3 regions of the Mesorhizobium sp. ISC25 genome follow, and region 2 is predicted to be linked to each of the others. Evidence: predicted binding sites of a transcription regulator. Region 2 holds the regulator's gene; each other region holds the start of a gene.

What was found. Region 2 encodes PhoB, which activates phosphate uptake and scavenging genes when phosphate is short. Its sites were predicted from a motif close to TGTCATNNANCTGTCAT; they were not measured.
Region 1: a site for PhoB is predicted at 4,663-4,679, ahead of RQ479_RS17485 (ceramide glucosyltransferase). Genes of this name have one in related genera too.
Region 3: a site for PhoB is predicted at 3,324-3,340, ahead of RQ479_RS10210 (LTA synthase family protein). Genes of this name have one in related genera too.

What each region holds. Positions count from the first base shown of each region.
Region 1 is NZ_CP135441.1:3,499,922-3,506,983, forward strand. It holds gene araD1 (AraD1 family protein) at 1-285, shown strand, start outside; gene RQ479_RS17470 (hypothetical protein) at 313-765, shown strand; gene RQ479_RS17475 (2'-deoxycytidine 5'-triphosphate deaminase) at 800-1,894, opposite strand; SAM riboswitch at 2,030-2,107, shown strand; gene RQ479_RS17480 (O-succinylhomoserine sulfhydrylase) at 2,177-3,367, shown strand; gene RQ479_RS17485 (ceramide glucosyltransferase) at 3,404-4,558, opposite strand; gene apaG (Co2+/Mg2+ efflux protein ApaG) at 4,787-5,179, shown strand; gene RQ479_RS17495 (Hsp33 family molecular chaperone) at 5,186-6,196, opposite strand; gene argF (ornithine carbamoyltransferase) at 6,374-7,062, opposite strand, start outside.
Region 2 is NZ_CP135441.1:5,400,598-5,407,659, reverse strand. It holds gene RQ479_RS26545 (ATP-binding cassette domain-containing protein) at 1-89, opposite strand, end outside; gene RQ479_RS26540 (sugar ABC transporter permease) at 167-1,495, opposite strand; gene xylF (D-xylose ABC transporter substrate-binding protein) at 1,638-2,678, opposite strand; gene RQ479_RS26530 (ROK family protein) at 2,964-4,208, shown strand; gene phoB (phosphate regulon transcriptional regulator PhoB) at 4,218-4,907, opposite strand; gene phoU (phosphate signaling complex protein PhoU) at 4,924-5,631, opposite strand; gene pstB (phosphate ABC transporter ATP-binding protein PstB) at 5,664-6,467, opposite strand; gene pstA (phosphate ABC transporter permease PstA) at 6,464-7,062, opposite strand, start outside.
Region 3 is NZ_CP135441.1:2,002,843-2,009,904, forward strand. It holds gene fabF (beta-ketoacyl-ACP synthase II) at 1-910, opposite strand, end outside; gene RQ479_RS10195 (acyl carrier protein) at 945-1,181, opposite strand; gene fabG (3-oxoacyl-[acyl-carrier-protein] reductase) at 1,369-2,106, opposite strand; gene fabD (ACP S-malonyltransferase) at 2,168-3,133, opposite strand; gene RQ479_RS10210 (LTA synthase family protein) at 3,381-5,306, shown strand; gene RQ479_RS10215 (hypothetical protein) at 5,331-5,507, shown strand; gene rpsF (30S ribosomal protein S6) at 5,800-6,300, shown strand; gene rpsR (30S ribosomal protein S18) at 6,300-6,548, shown strand; gene rplI (50S ribosomal protein L9) at 6,763-7,062, shown strand, end outside.

The DNA.
Region 1 (7,062 bases), 1.9 Mb from region 2:
CTGCGCGACGGCAAGCTGCTTTGGGAAAAGCCGTTCCTGTCGGGCGAGGCGAACATGTCGCACACCATTGGCAATCTCGAGCATCACCACTTCAAATACTCGGCCTTCCGCCAGCCGGGCGACGTGCATGTGCACATGTTCGGCACAGCGACGCTGTCCTTCGCCGACGGCATCAGGACCGAGGCCGGCGACGTGTTCGAAATCGAGGCCCAGGATTTCGGCCTGCCGCTGCGCAACCCGCTTGAAATCGAGCAGCCGGTGAAGGTGGCGGTGAAGGCGTTGTAAACTGGTGACAGAATTCAGGGGCGAAAGATGAACGGCCTGCGGATTGGCACTGTGTTCGTAAGTTTAGTCCTGTTCCTCGCCTATTTCTCCCCAGCGGCTTATAGCGCCGGACAATGCAGCGCAAAATCCTATCGCGAAGCCCGGATGTCGATGACTAACCGGCTTTTGGCCACCGGCTACTCGAAATCGCAAGTGAGCTTTCTGATGCGTAACGCGGATCGCATGACGTCCGCACTCCGCGCTGACAGAATGAACGACAATGGCAGAGCCTGCGGTATCGACTCCGCCAGAGCCCATGTGCTGGGATGTCTCGGCAAGCAGTTGTTCCCCTTGCAGTCCAGCTCAAGCGCCTCACTTGACGACGAGAAGCAAACCAGAGGATTTTGGGGGAAGAAGCGATTGGCAGTGCGAGAACTGCTCTTTATCGGTCAGTTTCATGGCTGCCTTGGCGCCGCGAAAGAATATCTGTTTCGCGGCTGACGGCTTGTTCGCGGCTGACGGCTTGCGAACAAGATCAGCGCGCGGCGCGGAAATGCTTGGACAGTTTCAGGCCCTGCGCCTGATAGTTCGAGCCAAGATCGGTGCCGTAGAGCGCTTGCGGCCGTTTCAGCATGTGCTCGTAGACCAGCCGTCCGACGATCTGGCCGTGGTCGAGGATGAACGGCACTTCATGGCTGCGTACCTCGAGCACCGCCCGGCTGCCGGTGCCGCCCGACGCCGAATGGCCGAAACCCGGGTCGAAGAAACCGGCATAATGGACGCGGAACTCGCCGACCAGCGGATCGAAGGGCGTCATTTCGGCGGCGTAGAGCGGCGGCACATGCACCGCCTCGCGCGACACCAGAATATAGAATTCGTCCGGATCGAGCACCAGCTCGCCGGCGCCGCTCTTGTAGAGCGGCTCCCAGAAATCGACGACATCCTGCGCGGCGCGCTTGTCGACGTCGACCAGGCCGGTGTGGTGCTTGCCGCGATAGCCGACCAGCCCATCCTTGTCGCCGTCGAGATCGATCGACAGCGCGATGCCACCGCCTGAGATATTGGGTGGTTCGGTGGCGACCAGCATTTCGGCGCGGTGCAACTCGTGCAGCTCGCTTTCCGACAAAAGCGCATTGCCGGTGCGGAACCTGATCTGCGACAGCCGCGAGCCGGCCCGCACCACAATCGGGAAAGTGCGCGGGCTGACCTCCAGATAGAGCGGGCCTTCATAGCCGGCGGCGATCTTGTCGAACTCGTGGCCACGGTCGGTCATCACCCGGGTAAAGATATCAAGCCGTCCGGTCGAGCTTTTCGGGTTGGCCGAAGCCGAAATATGCGCGGGCAGCGCCAGGCTTTCGAGCAGCGGCACGATGTAGACGCAGCCGGTTTCCAGCACGGCACCTTCGGCGAGGTTGACCTCGTGCAGCTTCAGCCGGTCGAGCTTATCGACAACCCTGTGGTCCGGGCCGGGCAAGAAGGAAGCACGCACCCGCCAGGCCTTGTCGCCGAGCCTGAGGTCAAGGCTGGCCGGCTGGATCTGATCGGCATCGAGCGTGCGCGGCGATTTCAGCGCGCCCGACTGGAACAGCGCGGAAATATCCTGATCGGGAAGAATGCCTGTCTGCCGCAAGGGTCTGGCTCCGTTCGAACGCCGGGCGAGGTCTTGTACTGTCGCAGGTCCGACCGTGGACGCCTTTGGCACCTGCTTGGTACAACCCTCTTAATCATGCCGGCAATTGACGCAAGCGTGGCGCGGGTCTAAAGGTCGTTATCCCGTGGTGATTTGGCCGGTCGGCTTGCAGCCACGTTAAACAAGTCGCTAAAGGACCGTCGGGCCGCAAGGCCATATGGACCGGTTGCGACTTTCGCGACCGGTTTTTTGTTGTTTGGACCATTTTTGGTGTTGGATAGAATGATGAACAAGAAGCGCGACTGGAAGCCTCAGACCGCACTCGTGCATGCCGGGACGCTGCGTTCCGGCTTCGGCGAGACCTCCGAGGCGATGTATCTCACCCAAGGCTATGTCTACGAGACGGCGCAAGCGGCGGAAGCCCGCTTCAAGGGCGAGGAGCCGGGCTTCATCTATTCGCGCTATGCCAACCCGACCGTCGACATGTTTGAAAAACGCATGTGCGCGCTGGAAGGCGCCGAGGACGCGCGCGCCACGGCATCCGGCATGGCGGCGGTGACGGCAGCACTGCTGTGCAGCGCCAAGGCGGGCGACCATATCGTCGCGGCGCGCGCGCTGTTCGGCTCCTGCCGGTGGGTGATCGAGACGCTGGCTCCGAAATATGGCATTGAGGCAACGCTGGTGGACGGCACGGACATCGCCAATTGGCAAAAAGCGGTCAAGCCGAACACCAAACTGTTCTTCCTGGAAAGCCCGACCAATCCGACGCTGGAGGTGGTCGACATCGCCGCCGTCGCCGCACTTGCCAACTCGATTGGCGCCAGGCTGATCGTCGACAATGTCTTCGCCACGCCCTTGCAGCAGAAACCCCTGCAGCTCGGCGCCCACATCGTCGTCTACTCCGCGACCAAGCATATTGATGGCCAGGGGCGCTGTCTTGGCGGCATCGTCCTGTCGGACAAGAAATGGATCGACGAGAACCTGCACGACTATTTCCGCCACACCGGCCCCAGCCTCTCGCCCTTCAATGCCTGGACGCTGCTGAAAGGCCTGGAGACGCTGCCGCTGCGCGTACGCCAGCAGACGGAAAGTGCCGGCCGCATCGCGGATTTCCTCGCCGAGCGCCCGCAAATCGCCCGCGTCATCTATCCCGGCCGCGCCGACCACCCGCAAGCGGCCGTGGTCAAGAAGCAGATGTCGGGCGGCTCGACGCTGATCTGCGTGGATGTGAAGGGCGGCAAGCAGGCGGCCTTTGCCTTCCAGAACGCACTCGACATCGTGCTCATTTCCAACAATCTCGGCGACGCCAAGAGCCTGATCACCCATCCGGCGACGACGACGCACAAGAACTTGACCGATGAGGCCCGCGCCGAGCTCGGCATCGGACCGGGAACGCTCAGGCTGTCAGTCGGCCTTGAGGACGCCGACGACCTGCTAGAAGACATCGAGCAAGCGTTGAGAGCTGCCGGATAAGGACTGGCCGAACAGAGGCGAGCGGGGACGCGCCGATCAGGCGCCGGACGGGGTCTCTTCCAGCTCCGCGACGGCCTTGGTCTGGATAGTCATCACATTGCCTCGCCAGTCGACGGCGCCGCTCAGCCATCCGCGCGCCCAAATGGCGGGAAGCATCAGGTCTCGCGCCATCATCGCCGGGATCGTGCGCAGCGACAGGTGCCACCCCTTGGCCGAGGCCAAGGCGCATTCCGGCAGGTAGGCCGCGACCAGCACGGCGATGGCGGTTGCCGGCAGGCTGACGCCGGCGTCAGCCGCCGCGATCAGCGCAAGCACCAGCGGCGGCGCCGCGCCGATCAGGATTTCGGGGGCAAAGAACAGTGCAAAGGTGACGCGGCGCAGCCGCGCCCAGCGCGCCTGCCGCGACCAGATCTCGCCAAGCGTGCGCCGGCCGAGCGGCTGTTCGAAGGGCGAGGCGACTAGATTGACCCGCAGTCCGAGCCGGTTGACCAGCTTGGTCGCGGCGGCGTCCTCGGCGATCTCGGCAGCAAGCGCGCGGATGCCACCATTGGCGTCGAGCATCGGCTTGTTCCACAACATGCTCTTGCCCTGCGCGAAGCCGAGGCCGAGCGCCGCTCCAGCGTACTGCCAGCGTCCCTGCAGCGTGTTGAGAAAGGCGCATTCGACCTCCCCCCAGAACCCGTCCGGCCGCGAGCCGATCGGCGTCGAGCAGACGAGGCCGGTATCGGGCCGCCATGCCGCCATCAGGTGCTGGACGTATTCGCTCGGCATAAGCACGTTGGAATCGGCAAGGATGACCCAGCGATAATGCGCCGCCTCCCAACCCTTCACGCAATTGTTGAGTTTCGGATTGCCGCTGATCCGATCGTCACCGACTAGAAGGCGGGCGCGAATAGCTGGAAACCGCGCCATTGCGGCAGTGATCGGCTTGACCACCGGGTCATCGGCATGAGCGACGCAGAAGATGAGCTCGTAGCGCGGCCAGTCGAGTGAGAAGGCGCGCTCCAGCGTCTCTTCGGCAAACGGCTCGACGCCGCGCGCCGGGACAACGATCGATACCGGCGGCGCGTTGGCCGCGGGCGGTGCAATCCTGGCTGGTCGCTTCAGCTTCAGCGAAGCTAACAGGATGCTGGCGAGATTTGAAAAAAGGAGGGCTATGGACAGGAGGGCGGCTGCGAATGTCGGTTCCATCGAGATCTGGTCACTCCAGAAATGCCGGCCGCATGACGGCCGTTTTCAACAATTCGACAAAACGCTGAGTCGCCCGGCACAAGCCTGCACACCATCATTGTCATGTGTCACTCAAATGACATTGTTTTTCGGCACCTGCGCTTGAGATCGGGCAAGAAGATGCCGCGCATCGTTGACCAAACTGCGCTGAGCATCGAAAGTTCCATCTACATTGCTTTGGAGCCGTTTATGTACAGCGCCGTCACCCGCAACATCGAAGTGCAGGTCAGGCCGTTCTATCTGGAGGATCACTCCGACCCGCCGCAAAACCGCTATGTCTGGGGCTACCAGGTGACCATCGACAATCAGTCGGACGAGTTCGTGCAGCTTCTGTCACGCTACTGGCACATTACCGACGGCACCGGCAAGGTCGAGGAAGTGCGCGGCCCCGGGGTCGTCGGCGAGCAACCCGGACTCAACCCTGGCGACAGCTATCAGTATACGTCTGGATGCCCGCTCTCGACCCCGTCCGGCATCATGGTCGGGCACTACACAATGCGCAACAAACGGGGTGAGACCTTCGACGTCGCTATCCCCGCCTTCTCGCTCGATTTGCCAGGCACGCGGCGCACCGTCAATTGAGGGCCATCATTCAGCCGCTGCAAACTCCGCCGGGTCGAAGTCATATTGCTTCGAGCAGAATTCGCAGGCGACGTGAATGCTGCCATCCTCGGTGCTGTCCCTGATCTCCTCGGCGGAAAAGCCTTCGAGGATGCCGCGGATCTTCTCCCTCGAGCATGAGCACTGGTCGGCGACCGGCACGCCGCCGAAGACGCGGACGCCATGCTCGTGGAAAAGCCGGTAAAGCAGCCGTTCGGCGCCGATCGTCGGATCGATCAGCTCGGTCGGTTCAATGGTACCAAGCAGCGCCAGCAGCTCCTGCCAGGAATTGTCGGTCGGGTCGTGGATTTCCTCACGCGGATCGCCGTCGCCACCGGGAAGGTCGGGTACGCGCATGCGCTCCGCCGACTGCGGCAGGAATTGTGCCAGCAGGCCACCGGCCCGCCATTGCTCGCGGGCACCGCCGACGCCGGGCGTCAGAAGCTTGGCAACCGAAAGCCGGAGGTCGGTCGGAATCTGCTCCGACTGGCGGAAATAGGTGCGTGCGGCATCTTCCAGCGTGACGCCGTCGAGTTGGACGATGCCCTGGTAACGTTGCGTGTGAGCGCCCTGGTCGATGGTCAGCGCCAGGACGCCGCTGCCGAGCAGAGTCTGCGGTGACGTCTCGCCGGCAGAAGTCAAAGCCTGCAGCCGGTCGGCATCGAAGCGGGCATAAGCGCGCAGCGCGTGCGGCGTGGAGAAATCCGCGACCAGCATGTCGACCGGCCCGTCGGTGCGGGTCTGCAGAATGAACTTGCCCTCGAACTTCAGCGAAGTTCCGAGCAGTACAGTTAGCACACAGGCTTCGGCCAGGAGCCGGGCGACCGGCTCGGGATAGTCGTGGCGGCTGAGAATAGCGTCGAGCATCGACCCGAGCTGGACGGTGCGGCCGCGCACGTCGAGCGGGCCGACCTCGAACGGCACGACATGGTCGTCGCCGGCGTAGCCGAATTCGCCGAGCTTGGGTTTATGTTCAGCCAATTGATGAGTTTCCAACATGACAAAGCTCCGGGGCGCGGCGATGCCGCCCTCCGGGGCGCATGCGACGAGACGCGCTCGATTTGCGTGATGCGCCTGAGATAGGCACCACCCACTTCCGGATCAAGGCGGCCCGGATCAAGGCGGCGCAGATCAAGGCGGCGCGGATCAGGCCGGCCCGGATCACCGCGGCCCGTATCAAGCGCCCAGGCACCAGGCCAAGACCGCCTTCTGGGCATGGAGCCGGTTCTCGGCCTCATCGAACACCACCGAATGCGGCCCGTCGATGACCTCGTCGGTAACCTCCTCACCGCGATGCGCCGGCAGACAGTGCATGAACAGCGCGTCCGGCTTGGCTTTCGCCATCAGTGCCGCATTGACCTGATAGGGCAAGAAGACATTGTGGCCGCGGGCACGGTGCTCCTGCCCCATCGAGACCCAGCAGTCGGTGACAATGCAGTCGGCCTCGTGAACGGCCTCCTCGGGCGAACGGGTGAATTTCAGCTTGCCGCCATTGGCTTTCGACCAGTCGACATGCTTCTGAGCCGGTTCGCTGCCCTCGGGCACGGCGACGTTCAGTTTGAAGCGGAACCGCGCAGAAGCCTCCAGCAGCGAATGCAGCACGTTGTTGCCGTCGCCAGTCCAGGCGATCGTCTTGCCGGCCACCGGACCGCGGTGCTCTTCGAAGGTCATGATGTCGGCCATCAGCTGGCAGGGATGGGTCTCGTCGGTCAGCCCGTTGATGACGGGGACCGTAGCGTTTTCCGTCAGTTCCAGCAGCCGGTCATGCGAGGTGGTGCGGATCATGATGGCATCGACATAGCGCGACAGCACCTTGGCCGTGTCGGCAATGGTCTCCGAGCGGCCAAGCTGCATCTCGGTGCCGG
Region 2 (7,062 bases):
GAGGCATCGTCGACGGCGCGAATGCCGCCGAAGGCGATGGAGATGTTGCGCATGTCGATCAGCGGCGTGGGAGCGGTCTTGTCTGCCATGCTTGTTCCTCCTCCCTATAGATCCTGCTTGAGCATGATCGTGTCTGAAAACCGGGTTCTACCTTGCGGGATCATGCTCAGACCCGTTTGCGATAGACGGTATCGAGCCACACCGCGACCACCAGCACGGCGCCGACAACGATGCTCTGCAACGGCGAATCGATGCCGAGCAAGACCATGCCGGATTGCAGCGACTGCATCAAAAGCGCGCCGAGCATGGCGCCGAGCACGGTGCCGGAGCCGCCGGCGAGCGACGTGCCGCCAATCACGGCCGCCGCGATGACCAGGAGCTCATCCAGGGTCCCCAGCGCATTGGTCGACGCGTTGAGGCGGGCCGATGCGATTGCCGCACTTATCGCGGCCAGCACGCCCATGATCATGAACACCTTCATGGTCACCCAGCGCGTGTTGATGCCGGCGAGTTCCGCCGCTTCCGGGTTGCCGCCAATGGCAAAGACATAGCGGCCGAAACGTGTGCGTTTGGTGATGAAGGTCATGACGATGCCGACTGCGACAGCGATCAGCACCGGTATGGCGATGCCATGGGCGATGAACAGCCCGCCTTCGGGGAGGGTGATGCCGTTCCGCTGGGCGTACTGGCGAACGATGCCGATCGGCCAGGGATAGGAATTGGCGATCCAGACAGCGCCGAGGATGGCGGCACAGGCGACAACACCGAGCAGGGTCTCCGCCCAGACGGGGCGCAGCGGAAATTTGAACCGCTTGCGCTGCGACCGGCCGTTGAGCAGCATGAAGGCGACGCCCACACAGGCGAGAATGCCGACGATCCAGCTTGCGGTTGCGCCGATCGAGCCACGCGGCCCGCCGCCCATGAGCTGGAAGGTGGCGTCGAGCGGCGCGACGGTGCGCCCGCTCGTCATCAACCATGCCATGCCGCGCCAGACCAGCAGGCCGCCCAGCGTCACGATGAAGGCCGGAACCTCAAGATAGGCGATGATAAAGCCCTGGAACGCGCCGATCAGGAGGCCGAGCACCAGGCCGGCGGCCAGTGCGATGACCCACAGCCAGGGGCTGCCAAGCTGAAATCCCATGACGCGGACGAGGAATTCGGCCTGCGCCACGCCCATCACCATGCCGATCACGCCTTCCACCGAACCGACGGAAAGATCGATGTTGCGCATCACGATGACCAGCACCATGCCTGTCGCCATGATCGCCACCGAGGAGGTCTGCACCGAAAGATTCCAGAGATTGCGCGGCGTCAGGAAGAGCCCGCCCGACAATATGTGGATCCCGACCCAGATGACCAGCAGCGCGCCGACCATGCCGAGCATGCGCGTGTCGAGTTCGGTTGCCTTGAGAAATCGGGCAACGATGCCGAGCTCGGATTCCCGCGCCCGGTCTGCCGTGCTGTCGACCGGCATGTTGGAAGTCGTGTTGGTCATCGTGTTTCTCCCGCCGGGTTGCCGTCTGCCGCGGATGCCGGAAGCAGCCTAGAAGTTATCCGCCGAAAGCGGAAAAACAACTCTTGTTGAAAAAACGCCGCGGCGAGCGGCCGCGGCGTTCGGACTTCTCGGAAACGTCGGCTCAGTTGCAGACTGCAACAGTGCCCGCCGCCACGCCGGCGCAGACCTCTTCTTTCTTGATCCAGCCGGCGTCGATGACGACGTTGAGGTTATCCTTGGTGATGGCGACCGGGGTCAGGAACAGCGACTTGACGGTATTGCCGCCGGGCGTGGTGAAATCCTTCACGCCGGCAATGTCGGTCATCTGCTTGCCGTCGGCCAGTTGCGAGGCGATCTCGGCGGCGTTCTTGCCAAGCTCGCGCGCGTCCTTCCATACCGACACGGTCTGTGTGCCGAGCGCGATGCGGTTCAGCGCGGCGTGGTCGCCGTCCTGGCCCGAAACCGGAACCGATCCGGCCAGCCCTTGCGCCGTCAGAGCGGCGACGACACCGCCGGCAGTGCCGTCGTTAGCGGCGACCACGGCATCGACCTTGTTGTCGTTCGCGGTCAGGAACTGTTCCATGTTTTTCTGAGCGTTGGCCGGCAGCCAGCCGTCGGTATAGGCCTCGCCGACATTCTTGATCTTGCCGCTGTCGATAGCGTCCTTCAGCACTTCCATCGAACCGGCAAACAGGAAATCGGCATTCGGATCGGCGCCCGAGCCCTTGATGAAGACGTAGTTGCCTTCCGGCTTCACCTTGAACACTTCGCGGGCCTGCATGCGGCCGACTTCCTTGTTGTCGAAGGTCAGGTAAAAGACGTCCTTGTTCTCGATCAGCCGGTCGTAGCCGACAACCGGAATACCTTCGTCCAGCGCCTTTTGCACGGCTGGCCCGATGGCCGAGGCGTCCTGCGCCAAGATGATCAGTGCGTTGGCGCCCTGCGAGATCAGGCTCTCGACGTCGGTGAGCTGCTTGCCGGGGTTGGACTGTGCGTCGGCGGAAATATACTTGTCGCCGGCGGCCTCGATGGCCGCCTTCATTGCGGCCTCGTCCGTCTTCCAGCGCTCTTCCTGGAAGTTCGACCAGGAAACGCCGATCACCTTGTCTTTAGCCTGCGCCACCGACGCCAGCGCCAGCGTCATGGCGACACCCGCCAGAATGGCGGTCGTGAATTTCTTCATCATATCCTCCCAGCGCCGCGTACGGCGTGACCAATTGGCTCAAAGACCAGCTTAGAAGCTCTAATTTTTTCGAGCCTCGAAAAAATACTGGCCCGATCTCCGGCTGCTGTCAACATCGATTCTGATGGATTTTGATGACTCTGCGAGTTTTTTCGAGCGTCGGAATAAACGATGACAGCGCCACCGGCATCTGACACTATTTGCCTGCATCCGACACTATTTGTCGGACATTACCGACGGCTTCCGGTTCATGAGCGGCCGCGGCAACCGGGAGGAAAGCAAACGATGTCGGTCGGAATCCGCCATGACGATTTGCGCCGGCGCAACCGGGCGATGGTGATCTCGGCGGTGCGCCGGGCCGGCCAGCCATCGCGTACTGAGATCGCAGCAACCACCGGCCTCAGTCATTCGACCATATCGGCGATCTCCTCCGACCTGATACGGGAAGGCATCCTCGCCGAGAGCAAGGCAAGTGAGCCCGTTTCGTTGAAACGCGGTCGTCCGCAGGTCGGCCTCGCCCTCAACCCGGAAGCGGCGGCGGTGCTGACCGTGGTTTTGTCGCTGAATTTCCTGTCGGCCGCCATTATCGACTATGCGGGACAGGTAGTCGCCGAGGAACAGCGCCGGCTGGACACGCTGACCATGCCGCGCGACGAACTGATCCGCGAATGCATGGCCATCGTCCGGCGCCGGCTCGAGGATCCAGACCTTGACGTCCGCAGTGTCGCCCGCATTGCCCTGGCGATTCAGGGCATTACCGACTCCCCTGCACGCGCCATGCTGTGGTCGCCGATCACGCCGCAGACCGATATCGCCTTTGCCGACATGCTGGAGGACGAATTCGGCATCCCGGCCACGGTGGAGAACGACTGCAATATGATGGCGGTGGCTTTGCGCTGGCGCGATCCGGATCGCTATCGCGACGACTTCATCGCCATCCTGCTTTCGCACGGCATCGGCATGGGGCTGGTGCTCAAGGGCGAGCTGTTCACCGGCACGCATTCCTCGGGCGGCGAGTTTGGCCACATGATCCATCGTCCGGGCGGCGCGCTCTGCCGTTGCGGACGACGCGGCTGCATCGAGGCCTACGCCGGCAATTACGCCATCTGGCGCAACGCCAGGCAGATGAGCGAAGACAGCGAACCCATCGCCGACGTCAGCGACGCCGACATGCGCGCACTGGCGGCCCGGGCACGCGAGAAAGATGGGCCGGAACGCGAGGCCTACCGCAAGGCCGGCGAAGCGCTGGGTTTCGGTCTCGGCTCGCTGTTCGCGCTGATCGATCCGGCGCCGGTCGCGATGGTCGGCGCCAGTGCCGCCGCCTTCGATCTGATCGAGCCGGCCTTGCGCCAGGCCATCGCCCAGACCGCCGGCGGCCAGCATTCGGGCTCGATCTCCTTCGACACCGAACCAAACGAATTGCCGCTGATCCGCGAAGGCTGTGCGATGCGGGCGTTAAGCTTCGTCGACCAGGAGATTTTCGCGCCGGGCGCGCAAATGAGGCCCCGCGTCAGAAAGAACGTAGCCTGATCCGGCGGATCAATCTTCCCTGATCGCGTAGCCGGCACCGCGGATGGTGCGGATGACATCAGGCATGCGGCCGTTGTTGACCGCTTTGCGCAGCCGGCCGACATGCACGTCGACGGTGCGTTCGTCGATATAGATCGTCTCGCCCCAGACATTATCGAGCAACTGGCTGCGCGAGAAGACGCGGCCCGGATGCCGCATCATGAACTCGAGCAACCGGAATTCGGTCGGCCCGAGCCTGATTTCGCTCTTCTTGCGATAGACCCTGTGCGATTCGCGATCGAGCACGATGTCGCCGACCTTCAGCACGCTGGACAGCACTTCCGGCTTGGCGCGCCGCAGCAGCGCCTTGACTCTCGCCATGAATTCCGGTGTCGAAAACGGTTTGACCAGATAGTCGTCGGCGCCGGTCGAAAGACCGCGCACCCGGTCGCTCTCCTCGCCGCGCGCGGTCAGCATGATGATCGGCAGCCGCTCGGTTTCGGGGCGCACCCGCAACCGGCGGCAGAGCTCGATGCCGGAAACCGCTGGTATCATCCAGTCGAGCACCAGAAGATCGGGCACATTCTCCTGCAAACGGATCTCGGCTTCGTCGCCGCGTGTCACCACCTCGACCTGGTAGCCTTCGGATTCGAGATTGTAGCGGAGCAGCACACCCAACGGCTCCTCGTCCTCCACCACCATTATGCGTGGTGCGATCATCGACTGGGCACCCCCATCATGTCACCGGCGTGGACATTGTCGTTTCGTCCTGCTTCGGACGATTGACCGGCAATTGCTCGCCGGTCAGCACATAATACGCATTTTCGGCGATGTTGGTGACATGGTCGCCGATCCGCTCCAGATTCTTGGCGCAGAACAGCAGGTGCGTGCAAGCGGTGATGTTGCGCGGATCTTCCATCATGTAGGTCAACAGCTCGCGGAACACGGACGTGTATTTGACGTCGATGCGCTCGTCGGCGGCACGCAGCTTGGCCAACCCGGCCGCATCGTCTGCAGCATATTCCTCGATGACGCCCTGCACCTGGATGAGCACCAGCTGCGCCATCGCGTCGATGGAATGCGACAGGTCGCGCGGTGTGACGTTGAGCCCGACCGCACTCACACGCTTGGCGATGTTCTTGGCAAGGTCGCCGATGCGTTCGAGGTCGCCGGCCATACGGATCGCTCCGACCACATGGCGAAGATCGTGGGCCATCGGCTGGCGTTTGGCGATCAGGGTGATGGCGCGATCGTCCAGTTCGCGTTGACGCGCATCCATGATGGCATCGTCGGAAACGACGCGTTGCGCCAGCACATTGTCGGAATTCAACAGGGCCTTGGTTGCCCCGCCGACCATCGAACCGGCGAGGTCGGCCATGTCGCGGATCAGCTTGCTGATCTGCTCGAGATCCTCGTCGAAAGAAGCGACTGTGTGTTCGCCCATGGTCCTGTCCTCATATGCATGATCGGAACGGCTCAGCCGAAGCGGCCGGTGATGTAATCCTGCGTGCGCTTCTCGCGGGGCGACGTGAAGATCTTCTCGGTCCGGTCGAACTCGACCAGTTCACCCAGATACATGAAGGCTGTCTGGCGCGACACGCGTGCCGCCTGCTGCATGTTGTGCGTAACGATGACGATCGTGTAGTCGGCTTGCAATTCGTCGATCAGTTCCTCGATCTTGGCGGTCGACAACGGGTCGAGTGCGGACGCCGGTTCGTCGAGCAGAATGACTTCCGGCTTCACGGCCACGGTGCGGGCGATGCAGAGCCGCTGCTGCTGGCCGCCGGACAGGCTCAGGCCGCTGGCGTTGAGCTTGTCCTTGACCTCGCTCCACAGCGCGGCGCGCTTCAATGCCTGTTCGACGCGGCCGTCCATCTCGGACTTGCCGAGGTTCTCGTAGAGCCTGACGCCGAAGGCGATATTCTCGTAGATCGACATCGGGAACGGCGTCGGCTTCTGGAACACCATGCCGATCTTGGTCCTCAGGAGGTTGAGATCCTGCGACCGGTCGAGAATGTTCTGGCCGTCGAGCAGCACGTGGCCCTCGGCTGTCTGTTTCGGGTAGAGCTCATAGATGCGGTTGAACACACGCAGCAGCGTCGATTTCCCGCAGCCCGAAGGCCCAATGAAGGCCGTGACGCTGCGCTCGGGCAGCGACAGGCTGATGTCCTTTAGCGCCTTGCTCTGGCCGTAGTAGAAGTTGAGGTTCTTGACCTCGATCTTCGTCTTCTCGGCGACCGTTTCGGTCATCGTCATGTCCGGGGACAACATCTGTGTCATCTGTCCTCTCTGCGTCCGGTAAGGCTGCGGGCGAGGATGCTCAAGCCCAGAACCGTCAGGGTGATTATGAGTGCGCCGGTCCACGCCAGCTGCTGCCATTCCTCGTAAGGGCTGAGAGCGAACTGGAAGATGGTCACCGGCAGGCTGGCCATCGGCGCGTTGATATTGCTGCTCCAGAACTGGTTGTTGAGCGCTGTGAAGAGCAGCGGCGCCGTCTCGCCGGAAATGCGTGCTATCGCCAGCAATATGCCGGTGACGATGCCCGACAATGCGGCGCGGTAGGCGACCGAACGGATCACCACCCAGCGCGGCGCGCCGATCGCGGCACCGGCTTCACGCAACGCGTTCGGTACCAGGTTGAGCATGTCTTCAGTGGTGCGCACGACCACCGGAATGACCAGGATGGCAAGCGCCACGGCGCCGGCAATGGCCGAGAAATGTCCCATTGGCCGCACCATCAGCTCATAGACGAACAAGCCGATGATGATCGACGGCGCCGACAACAGGATGTCGTTGATGAATCGGACGACGGTGGTGATGCGCGAAAAGCGCCCATACTCGGCCATGTAGGTTCCCGCCAGCACGCCGATCGGCG
Region 3 (7,062 bases), 3.1 Mb from region 2:
CGGCCGGCGTCAGCTTCGCCCGGTTCAGCGCCGCGGTCATGCAACGGAAAGCGCCGTCGCCGTCTTCGGCAGGCGCGGTGATGTGATAGGCGTCACCGGTCAGACCGTAGCCGGTGACCTCGGCATAGATCTTGGCGCCGCGGGCCTTGGCGTGTTCGAGCTCCTCGAGCACGACAACACCGGCGCCCTCGCCCATGACGAAGCCGTCGCGATCGCGATCGTAGGGGCGTGAGGCCGTTTGTGGCGCGTCGTTGCGCTCGGTGGAGAGCGCGCGGCAAGCGGCAAATCCGGCGATCGAAAGCCTCGTCACCGGCGCTTCGGCGCCGCCGGCGACCATAACGTCGGCATCGCCCCAGATGATCAGCCGGGCGGCATCGCCGATGGCGTGCGCACCGGTCGAGCAGGCGGTGACGACGGCATGGTTGGGCCCCTTCAGCCCATGCCGGATCGAGACCTGACCGGAGACGAGGTTGATGATCTGGCCGGGGATGAAGAACGGGCTGATGCGGCGCGGACCGCGCTCCTTGAGGATCATCGCATTCTCGGCGATGCCTTCGATGCCGCCGATGCCCGAACCGATCAGCACGCCGGTGGCGCACTGTTCCTCATGCGTCTTCGGCTGCCAGCCGGAATCCTTGAGTGCCTCGTCGGCGGCCGCGATCCCGTACAGGATGAAGTCGCCGATCTTGCGCAGTTCCTTCGGCTCGAGAACGGCTTCAGGATTGAAAGTGGCATTGGAGCCGTCACCGCGCGGAATGACGTGGGCGACCTTGCAGGCAAGGTCTTCCACCTCGAATTCGGTGATGCGCTTGGCTGCGCTGCGGCCGGTCAGAAGCTCCTTCCAGCTGTGCTCGAAGCCCATGCCGAACGGCGAAAGCAGCCCAAGGCCCGTGACGACGACACGCCTCATCGCAGGTCCTCCCCGGTGATGACTGCAAATAGCGTCAGGCGGAGGCCTTGTCGATGTATTTCACCGCATCGCCAACAGTCAGGATGGTCTCGGCCGCATCGTCCGGGATCTCGACACCGAACTCTTCTTCGAACGCCATGACAAGTTCGACCGTGTCGAGGCTGTCCGCGCCCAGATCATCGATGAAGCTCGCCTGCTCCGTCACCTTGTCGGCATCGACGCCAAGGTGCTCGATGACGATCTTCTTGACGCGCTCTGCGGTGTCACTCATTTGGGCATCCTCGTCTTTTGGTTGTCTGTCTTCGTTAGCGGGCAGAATGCCGCTAATCAAGCTGAAAGATGGTCCTGCCGGAAACGCAACGGAACAGGACCGGTTTTTGCCCGAACCGCCGGGTTGCGGGCGGCATTACACGAAAAATCCCGTGCATCCAAGACGGAATGAAGCGTTTTCCCAAGTGTTAGATCATTGCCATGCCGCCATTGACATGAATGGTCTGGCCGGTGACGTAGGCTGCCTCGTTGGAAGCCAGGTAGGCGACGGCAGAGGCGACTTCGGCGCCCGTGCCCATGCGCCGGGTCGGGATCGCCGCCATGATCGCCTCTTTCTGCTTGTCGTTGAGCTTGGCGGTCATCGCCGATTCGATGAAGCCCGGTGCGACGCAGTTGACGGTGATGTTGCGGGTGGCGATCTCCTGCGCCAGCGATTTGGAAAAGCCGATCATACCGGCTTTGGAGGCGCAGTAATTGGTCTGGCCGGGATTGCCGGTGACGCCGACCACTGAAGTGATGTTGATGATGCGGCCATGCCGGCGCCGCATCATCGGATGGGTAAGCTCGCGGGTCAGCCGGAACACGGCGGTCAAGTTGACCTCGAGCACGCTATCCCAGTCGGCATCAGCCATGCGTACGAACAATCCGTCCTTAGTGATGCCGGCATTGTTGACGAGGATGTCGACGCCTTCGAGATCGGCCTCCGCCTTCTGGCCGAGCGCCTTGACGTCGTCGCGGTTGGAAAGATTGGCCGGGAAAAGCTTGACCCGGTCGCCCAGTTCGGCGGCCAGCGCCTCCAGTTTCTCGATACGTGTGCCGTGCAGGCCGACGATGGCGCCCTGGGCATGCAGCACGCGGGCGATCGCCTCGCCGATGCCCCCCGATGCGCCGGTGACGAGCGCCTTGCGGCCGGTCAATTCGAACATTCTTGCCTCCTGACTCTGAGCGAACACCCTTCGCATGGAGCGGGGTCAAATCGCCAGTTGATTATGCAAGCGCCGCCAACGCCGCCTCGACATCCGCCGCGGATCCGATGGCAGTGGTGGCAATATCGCGGTTGATGCGGCGGGCCAGCCCCGACAGCACCTTGCCGGCGCCCACTTCGTAGAGCGTCGCAACGCCATTCGCGCCGAACCACTCCACCGTTTCGCGCCAGCGCACGCGCCCGATCACCTGTTCGACGAGGCGGCGGGCGATCTCGTCGGGATCGCTCGTCGGGGTCACCGTAACATTGGAGACCAGCGGCACGACCGGCGCACTCTTCGTGACGGCGGCCAGCGCCTCCCGCATGATCTCGGCCGCCGGCTTCATCAGCGCCGAATGGAAGGGCGCCGAGACCTGCAGCATCAGCGCCCGCTTGGCGCCCTTCTCCGTGCATAGCTTCGCCGCCAGTTCGACCGCCGGCCGGGCGCCGGAGATCACCAGCTGGCCGCCGCCATTGTCATTGGCGATCTGGCAAACCAAGGCTTGTGCGGGATCTTTAGCCGCGCCTTGGGCGGCCTCTGCGCAAGCGGCCTCGACGTCGGCTTGTTCCAGCCCGATGATCGCCGCCATGGCGCCCTCGCCGGCCGGTACCGCCGCCTGCATGGCGTTGCCGCGGATGCGCAACAGCCGGGCGGCGTCGGCGACTGAAACGAAACCGGCGGCCGCAAGTGCCGAATATTCGCCGAGCGAGTGGCCGGCCACATAGGTGACCTTGCCTTTCAGGGAGAGGCCGCGCGCCTCCAGCGCCCGGATTGCGGCAAGCGACACCGCCATCAGTGCCGGCTGGGCATTGGCGGTCAGCGTCAGCATCTCTTCCGGGCCTTCCCAGATCAGCTTCGATAGATTTTCGCCGAGCGCGTTGTCGACTTCCTCGAAGATCCGCCGCGATTCCACAAAGGTTTCGGCGAGATCCTTGCCCATGCCGACAGCCTGGCTGCCCTGCCCCGGAAAGGTGAATGCGATGGCCATCGGCGGCTCCCAGCTGCTGGTTCACGTTGCCTGTGACGCAAGGCGTGCGGCCAAGTCAAGTCCAACCTTGACCTCGTAATGTCGGCCGAGTGCCTGTTTCGGCAGGCTTTTTGGCGATCACTCATGATGAAAACCGCTCACGATTTGTTTGCTGGCTCTTCTTATTTCCGCCGCAGGCGCTAGGCTTTGCGTGACAGTTCGATGACAATCGAGTGACGCTTTTGTTGCGGGCCGGGGAACTATTGAAGTGGCAAAGACCAAGCAGAGCGCAGCCGAGGCGGCGCCACAGTTTCTTGAAGGCGATCCGTCGACCGGCTATCTGCCGGCGCGCAAATGGCCTGTCATCCGCTATGGCCTTATCAGCTTGCTGGCCGCGGCCATCCTGGTGTTTGCCATCGAACTGATCGTGCGCGGCAACTTTGCCGGCACCATCGATTTCTTTCTGCAGCCTTTCAAACCAGGCTGGACCACGATCATCATTTTTGCGCTGATCCTCATCGGCCTTGACGCCGTGCTCGGCCGCAGCCATCAGAGCCTGATGATCGTCGCGCCGCTGACGTTGTCGCTGGCGTTCGTCGGTCACCAGAAGTCGCTCTATCTCGGCGATCCGCTCTATCCGACCGATTTCCTCTATTCCCGGCAGATCGTGGCACTGATGCCGCTTCTGGTACGCGATCGCCCGGGAACCGCCATTGCCCTGGCGATCGGCATCGTCGGCGGGCTGTCGCTGCTCGTCTATGGCTGGCGGCTATGGCGCCGCCGCGTTCCGGCACTCAGCCACAAGGGTCGCCTTGCCCGGCTGACACTGACGGTGCCGCTGATCGCCTTCTTCGTCTCCATCATGGACTATGCCACTTTCTCGTGGACGCGCGACCGGCTGCAGATCATCCCGATCATGTGGGACCAGAAGGAAAACTATGCCTCAAACGGTTTTGCGCTCGCCTTCGCGCTGAACGTCCCGATGGCCCACGTCTCGGCGCCGCCCGGCTATTCCGACAAGGCAATCGAAGCGATCGGCAAACCGCAGGTGACGGCCTCGGTACCCGCCGAGAAGCCCGACATCATCGTCGTCATGAGCGAATCCTTCTGGGATCCGACCAAGCTGCCCGGCGTCACCATCACACCCGACCCTATCCCCAATGTGCGGGCACTGCGCACGGGCTACATGTTCTCCCCCGAATTCGGCGGCATGACGGCCAACATCGAGTTCGAGGCCCTGACCGGCTTTTCCAACGCCTTCCTGCCGGCGGGCAGCATTCCCTACCAGCAATATGTGCGGACACCGACCCCTTCGCTGGCGACCTTCCTGAAAAGTCAGGGCTACCGGGCGCGTGCCATCCATCCCGGCACCAACTGGTTCTGGAACCGGGGGGCGGTCTATGCCGATTTCGGCTTCAACGACTTCAAGTCCGAGGAGACGTTGCCCCCCATGCAAAAACGCGGACCGCTCGCGTCGGACGCAGCTATGACGGACGAGATCATCCACGAGGCCGATACCAGCGCCGAGCCGGTCTTCTTTTTCGCCGTCAGCCTGCAGAACCACGGACCATATGAGCCGTATCGCTATAGCAATCCGACCCATAAGGTGCAGGCGCCGATCAGCCAATGGGCGCGTGAATCGCTGTTGAGCTATGCCGAAGGCTCTTCCGACGCGGACCGCGGCCTCGAGCGGCTGATCGAATGGGCGAAGAAACGCGAGCGGCCGACGGTCATCGCTTTCTTCGGCGACCATCTGCCGCCGCTTGGGCCGGTCTACGTCGAGACCGGTTTCCTGAAGGACAATGTGGCGCCGCGCAAGGAGGCGGCCGACCAGATGCTGCTGCATCACCAGACGCCGCTGATCGTCTGGTCGAACCGCAGTGGCCCGGCCGAGGATCTGGGTGCCGTCAGCCCGGCCTTCCTGCCCTACCATATCCTGAAGACAGCCGGCATCACCCATCCCTATTACACCGGCTTCCTCGGCCAGTTGCGGGACCGTTATCGCGTCATCGACCGCAATTTGCTGTTGGCACCGGGGGGCGGCGCCACCCCCGATTGGTCGCGTCGGAAAGAGATCGACCCGGCAATCCGCGACTTCCGTCTGCTGCAATACGACATGATGTTCGGCAAGCGCCATGCGGCGCCCGATTTCTTCCCCGAAACCACAGGCAAAGTGGCTGCGCATACGAGTTGAGCAGCGGCGGCGGGAGAGCGGCCTGTGGCCGGCGACATTGGTCTGGAAATAACGGTCGAAGACGTCCTTGCGCGTAGCGTCGATGTCGCCGAGATGCGAAGATGCAAGCCACGCCCGCCGGTGCTGGAACTTTGCATGGTGGTTAAGGTCCGGTTTCAGGAAATTCGTAAAACCTTGCCGTCGAGGCCCGTGGCGCCCTAGGACGGTGGGCGCTAATCGAGCCGTTTGCCCTGTCGTTTGGCCTTGCTTTGCGGTCAAATTCCTGTATAGACGTCCGCAATCTGCCGGTCCTTGCTGGGGGCTGAACGGAGGGCCGGAGGTCTTTCGAAACCTTCGCGTGAAGCCAGAAGCGCTTCCGCCTCCCGTGTCTCCGCTCTCGACCGTCTCGTCATGCTCCTTTCTTCCCCGCCTTCGCAAGGATTGCGGGTCAGAGAAGTTGCAGAGGCTTTTGCCGCCGGGAACCGGGAGAGAAACGAAGAAAGGCACGAACACTATGGCTCTATACGAACATGTGTTTCTTGCCCGGCAGGACCTCTCGCAGCAGCAGGTCGATGCGCTTGTCGAACAGTACAAGGGCGTCATCACAGCGAATGGCGGGTCCGTCGGCCGGGTCGAGAACTGGGGACTGAAGTCCCTCACCTACCGGGTCAACAAGAACCGGAAGGCATATTATACACTCATGGACATCACCTGCCCGCCGGCCGCGCTCAATGAAATGGAGCGCCAGATGGGCCTGTCCGAGGACGTACTGCGTTTCCTGACCATCAAGGTCGATGCGCATGAGGAAGGTCCGTCGGCAATGATGCAGAAGCGCGAAGAGCGCTCGGAACGCGGCGGCTTCGGCGATCGCGACCGTGGCGATCGTGGCCCGCGCTCATTCGGCGACCGCGATCGCGGTGACCGTGGTGATCGTCCGCCGCGCAGCTTCGGGGATGGCGGTGCCGATCGTGGCCCGCGCCGTCCGCGCGAAGGCTTTGAAGGAGCCGCAGAATAATGGTCGACATCAATCAGATCCCAACCCGGCGCCCCTTCCACCGTCGCCGCAAGACCTGCCCGTTCTCCGGCGCCAACGCGCCGAAGATCGATTACAAGGACGTGCGGCTTCTGCAGCGCTACATTTCCGAGCGCGGCAAGATCGTTCCATCGCGCATCACCGCCGTCAGCCAGAAGAAGCAGCGCGAACTCGCCAAGGCGATCAAGCGCGCCCGCTTCCTCGGCCTGCTGCCCTACGTGGTTCGCTAAAATCTACGCGGGCGGTTCGCCGCCCGCTTTTTTCACCGGCCACGACGGGCGTAGCCGGATCGAACACCAAATCCCGGGTTGGATTTCGACAAGAGATCCTAACTGCCGCGACAGGCAGGACAGCGACACAGGCGGCGACGCCCGAGCTTCCTGACCTGTTCCAGACAATTCGGCGCCGATCCTGAGGATAGCGCCCAAGCGAAGGAACAAAACCATGGAAGTCATTCTTCTCGAACGCGTTTCCCGCCTCGGCCAGATGGGCGATACCGTCAAGGTCAAGGACGGGTTCGCCCGCAATTTCCTGCTGCCGCAGGGCAAGGCGCTGCGCGCCAACGAAGCTAACAAGAAGAAGTTCGAGGGACAGCGGGCCCAGCTCGAAGCCCGCAACCTGGAGCGCAAGTCCGAAGCCGCGCAGATTGCCGAAAAGCTCGACGGCAAGAGCTTCATCGCCGTGCGCTCGGCCGGCGAAACTGGTCAGCTTTATGGTTCGGTCTCGACGCGCGACATCGCCGAG